2 regions of the Oceanobacillus timonensis genome follow, and region 2 is predicted to be linked to the other one. Evidence: a T-box and tRNA genes for the amino acid it is inferred to sense, from the RefSeq annotation. Region 2 holds a T-box; the other holds one or more tRNA genes.
The links. The T-box of region 2 lies ahead of thrS (threonine--tRNA ligase). A T-box ahead of a tRNA ligase gene usually reads a tRNA of that ligase, here a tRNA-Thr.
Positions count from the first base shown of each region.

Region 1: it has a tRNA-Thr gene. The T-box ahead of thrS (threonine--tRNA ligase) is inferred to sense a tRNA for this amino acid. The anticodon was not compared.

Region 1 covers NZ_LT800497.1:4,224,007-4,226,483, forward strand. Annotated here, with positions in the region: gene B7E05_RS20740 (hydroxymethylglutaryl-CoA reductase, degradative) at 1-632, opposite strand, end outside; tRNA gene B7E05_RS20745 (tRNA-Lys) at 963-1,035, opposite strand; tRNA gene B7E05_RS20750 (tRNA-Gln) at 1,079-1,150, opposite strand; tRNA gene B7E05_RS20755 (tRNA-Tyr) at 1,160-1,244, opposite strand; tRNA gene B7E05_RS20760 (tRNA-Thr) at 1,287-1,362, opposite strand; tRNA gene B7E05_RS20765 (tRNA-Val) at 1,367-1,442, opposite strand; tRNA gene B7E05_RS20770 (tRNA-Glu) at 1,519-1,593, opposite strand; gene fabI (enoyl-ACP reductase FabI) at 1,894-2,477, shown strand, end outside.
Region 2 covers NZ_LT800497.1:2,180,390-2,182,866, reverse strand. Annotated here, with positions in the region: gene thrS (threonine--tRNA ligase) at 1-956, opposite strand, end outside; T-box leader at 1,012-1,242, opposite strand; gene ytxC (sporulation protein YtxC) at 1,301-2,137, opposite strand.

The DNA.
Region 1 (2,477 bases), 2.0 Mb from region 2:
ACTTTTCCTTTTGTTATTTCTTCTACAATTGGCGCGATAGATTCTACCATTGTATTAATCATATTCGCTCCCATTGCGTCACGGGTATCTACATAGATATGCATAACCAGCATTTTGCTATAGGATGAAGCATCCTCTTCATTGAGTATACGGACATCTAAATCTCTCACACCGCCGCCACGTCTGACGATGCTCGGATAAGCTTCATCGGCAGCTTTCATTAGAAGTTCTTTATGTTGAAGGATTTGTTGCTTTGCTTCTTGAAAATCCGGACAGCCGACAACCTGAATCTGTCCAATCATCAGTCTCTCTTTCGACTCAGTTTGAAACCCGCCAGCCTCTCTGACTATCTTTGCAATATGGCTGGCAGAAGCAACAACAGATGCTTCTTCAATAGCCATCGGCACCACATATTCTTTCCCATTTACTAAAAAATTTAATCCTAATCCAAATGGTAATGGATAGGTACCAATGACATTTTCAATCATATTATCAGCTTTTCCTATTGTAAGTGCATCTGCGTTAGACAAATTTTGCGTTTCTGCTTCTGTTAAAGAAAAGGCTTCACGTAACAATGCTCGCCTTTCTTCTACTGTCATATTATAAAAACCGGGTATCCTTGAAGAGGTCATGCCTAGCTCATCCTTTTTATTTATCATATCTAAAAATATGCTTTTTATTACGAAGTACTAAAAGAAACTATTTTGATTATAACATGAATTCTACCGTTTTTTCATTTTGAAGATACTTATTTCGTTACTAGAACTAAGTACTTGATATTATGGTCAGGTACTGTATTTTTTTAGTTTTATACATTTTCTAACTTGGTGTTCACGAAACCTTATCTATACAAAGAAACGTTACTGCAACGGGAGCGTTTACGGGCAATTCTCCATGATAAAGAAAAAAACGAGATAAGCTTATCCCGTTTTCTGTGTGTTCTGTACTTGTCATTCTTGTAATGAGCCATGAAGGATTCGAACCTTCGACCCTCTGATTAAAAGTCAGATGCTCTGCCAACTGAGCTAATGGCTCCTGTAATATCTCTATCGAGTATAAAAAAGACATAAAAAAAAGGCTGGGCCACCAGGATTCGAACCTGGGGTGCACGGGATCAAAACCCGATGCCTTACCGCTTGGCTATGGCCCAATAAAAACATGGTGGAGGGGGAGAGATTCGAACTCCCGAACCCTGAGGGAGCGGATTTACAGTCCGCCGCGTTTAGCCACTTCGCTACCCCTCCGTAGTATTGTTAACCATATGGTAAATAATATACATAAAAAAATGGTGCCGGCCAGAGGACTTGAACCCCCAACCTACTGATTACAAGTCAGTTGCTCTACCAGTTGAGCTAGGCCGGCATGATGGTGGAGGATGCAGGGCTCGAACCTGCGACCCCCTGCTTGTAAGGCAGGTGCTCTCCCAGCTGAGCTAATCCTCCAGAGCATATTATGTATGCCTGAAAATGTTATAAAATAACATTGCGTGTTTCCTATATGTTTTTCATTGAAATAAGTTGGTGACCCGTACGGGATTCGAACCCGTGTTACCGCCGTGAAAGGGCGGTGTCTTAACCACTTGACCAACGGGCCATGATTGCTGTCTGAGAAGTTTTTGAAAGTATCTCCCGCAAACTGACGAATTTTATTATATCGAGGAACCAACCGTTTGTAAAGAGAAAAATGAAAAAAACTTTATTTTATTTTTCCAAAGATGTTCAAACACGGTCAATGCCTATTTTAATACGATGTTACAGAATCATATTTTGTATAAGATTTCGTTATTTTAACCCGTTTCTTCTATAGAAATAAAGAAAAACAGGTTTTACCTTTATCACCTGGTACTAATCAGTTATAATAGATGCTAAGTAAAATGTGGAATGGAGGAAAAGTATGACAAAGCTTTTAGAAGGTAAAAATATTGTAGTAATGGGCGTCGCAAACGAAAGAAGTATTGCATGGGGCATTACCAAATCACTACATAATGCCGGAGCTAATCTTATTTTTACGAACCGGCAGGAAAGATCCTATAATAAGTTAGTAAAACTTTTAGAGAAACATGAAATCGAACCAAAAGCAATTATCTCTTGCGATGTTGCATCCGATGAAAGTGTTCAGGAAGCGTTTCAGGAGATAAAAGAAAAAATCGGTGTGATTCACGGCTTGGTTCACTCTGTTGCCTTTGCAAAACGTGAGGACCTGCAAGGTGAATTTGTCACTACTTCTCGTGACGGCTTCCTGCTCGCCCAAGAAATCAGTGCTTATTCCTTAGTAACCGTGACAAATGCTGCGAAAGAACTGATGACAGAAGGAGGTTCGGTTGTCACACAAACGTATATCGGAGCAGAACAAGTCGTTCCTGGCTATAACGTTATGGGTGTGGCTAAAGCATCTCTGGAAGCAAGTGTCCGTTATTTGGCTGAAGATGTGGGTAAAGATGGCATTCGCGTGAACGCTGTGTCAGCCGGTCCTATCCG
Region 2 (2,477 bases):
ATATCCTCCTGATAATGATCCCAGTGTCCGCTTGTTTTATACAAATCTACATTACCAAGTACGGGTGTATACACATGGTCATAGCCTAAGCGTTCTTCGATATCCACAATATAACGTTCAATCGTACGGCGGATGGTAGCCCCTTTCGGCAGCCATAACGGCAGACCTTGTCCTACTTTTTGTGATACGGTAAAAATGCCCAGCTCTTTACCAAGCTTGCGGTGATCTCTTTCTTTACGCTCTTCTAAAATCTGCAGATATTCATCCAGCTGCGATTTTTTCTCAAATTCTGTTCCGTAAATACGTTGCAATTGTTTATTATTGCTGTCTCCACGCCAATAAGCGCCGGAAATACTTAATAACTTGAATGCTTTGATTTTACTTGTTGACGGAACATGCACTCCCCGGCACAAGTCAAAAAATTCTCCCTGCTCATAAATCGTTACCGTTTCGTCTTCCGGAATCGCATCCAGCAGTTCTAATTTAAGCTCATCGCCAATTTCTGCAAAACGTGCTTTTGCTTCATCACGAGAAACTTCTACACGTTTGATTTCTAAATTTTCATCTATGATTTTCTTCATTTCTTTCTCAATTTTCGGCAGGTCTTCCGGGGTTAAGGTATCTTCCATATCGATATCGTAATAAAAACCCTCTTCAATAACTGGACCAACGCCTAATTGCACATTCGGATATAAACGTTTCACAGCCTGTGCTAATAAATGGGCAGTAGAGTGACGTGCAATCTCCAGCCCTTCCTGGTTACGGTACGTAATAATTTCAATTTTTCCACCTTCGAAAAGCGGTCTGCGTAAATCAACAAGCTCTCCACCTAATTTAATGGCAAGTGCCTGTTTTTTTAATCCCGGGGAAATAGAAGCTGCGATATCTTCGCCCGTTGTTCCTTCCGGGAAGGACTTCTCCGCTCCATCTGGAAAAATAATTGTTAAATCAGCCATGTTCATCGAACTCCTTTATCAAATATAAAAAAACGCTCCATCTCTTTGCGTCATGCAAAGGGACGAGCGTTTATGCCGTGGTTCCACCCTAATTCCTGAAGATAAAAATATCCTCAGCTTCATTCATCCTTAACGCAGATGAAACGTTGCTGCCTACTTTTACATATTTCAGCAGCAATGCTCCAAGGTGGTAATTATTTCTTTACGAAAGGAAGCTTACAGCCTCAGGACTTCCCTCTCTAGGTACGTAAAATGAAAATAATCTTGTCCTCATCATTGCCATGTTGTATTCAAACTCTATTCGTATTATATTCCTTCTGCGTTTGAAAAGCAAGTCCAATTCATTATTCTCCCCGGGAAAGAATAGAGGCTCCTTTCGCTTCAAATAGTACCCTCTCTTGAAATATATTGATAATTGTCATGGTCTTTGGGTCAGCAGGATTATTTCCATACACCTTTATTTTTGCCGGTGCCATGGCAATAAGCGGACTTAAATTAAATTCATTATCATGCAAGCCGAGCACATACAAAGGCGCCTGGAACATCCACATGCGCAGCATATCTTTAGAAATGACCTCTCCTTTTTCATTGTAAAAAGTAAAATTTTCTCCCTGCTCGATATGAACCAAATCAACACAGGGCTCTTTTTTTTCAATATAATGGCGCAGCGTGTCCATAAATGCCTGGTGATCTTCTTCCCGCTTAAATTCCTCAATAGCCTTTCCAACGCATTCATGAATAAATGTTAAAAAGCTTGCCAGTCGAAAACGTAATATAGCACGAAAATGAATGCTCGTATGTTCTTTTAATTGCTGAAGAAAAATATGCTGCAGAAGTTTGGCAGTATCCACATGTTCTCTTAACGTTTGGTTATCTTCGTCTGTTTCAAATAAAATGCCCATAGAAAAATCATAAATGCGGTTAATCTCCTCCGGGTCAGAGAAATAATACTCCTCGGTAATTTCTCGAATAATGATGTCTGAAAGATGCTCTTCTATCAATACATTTGACATGACAGAGCTGATGACATGAATTAATTCTGCCTTTGTTCCATTACTTTCCAGTTGTAACCTGCTTCCCCAGGCGTTCGTTTGTTGATGTACGCTGATTTGTTTTCTATATGGAATCAACTGATTACAAAAAGCTTGAGCTTCCTTATCCGTTTCAAAATACACTTCCATCAATACATATCACCCTCATCCACTTGCAAACTGTTACAATTATATGGACAAGACTGTACAAACATGCTTAAACTAGTCAGACTAGCAGATTTGCTTTACCTAATATAAACACTCTACCTTTCGGATATTTATTGTTTTCTTTCTGGTAAGTATATGAAGAAACAAGGATTTTCACCGGAATCTATGGGTACTATGGGTAACAAATGGTGGATTAGCAGTTCAAACCCTAACCATGGATCGTTACTATCGAGAATAGCTTTCATGCATAGAAAAGAATGGTTACTGAGCCTTTTTACCATGCACCACGAAAATGAGTTCTATCTGATTGAACTTTTATTTG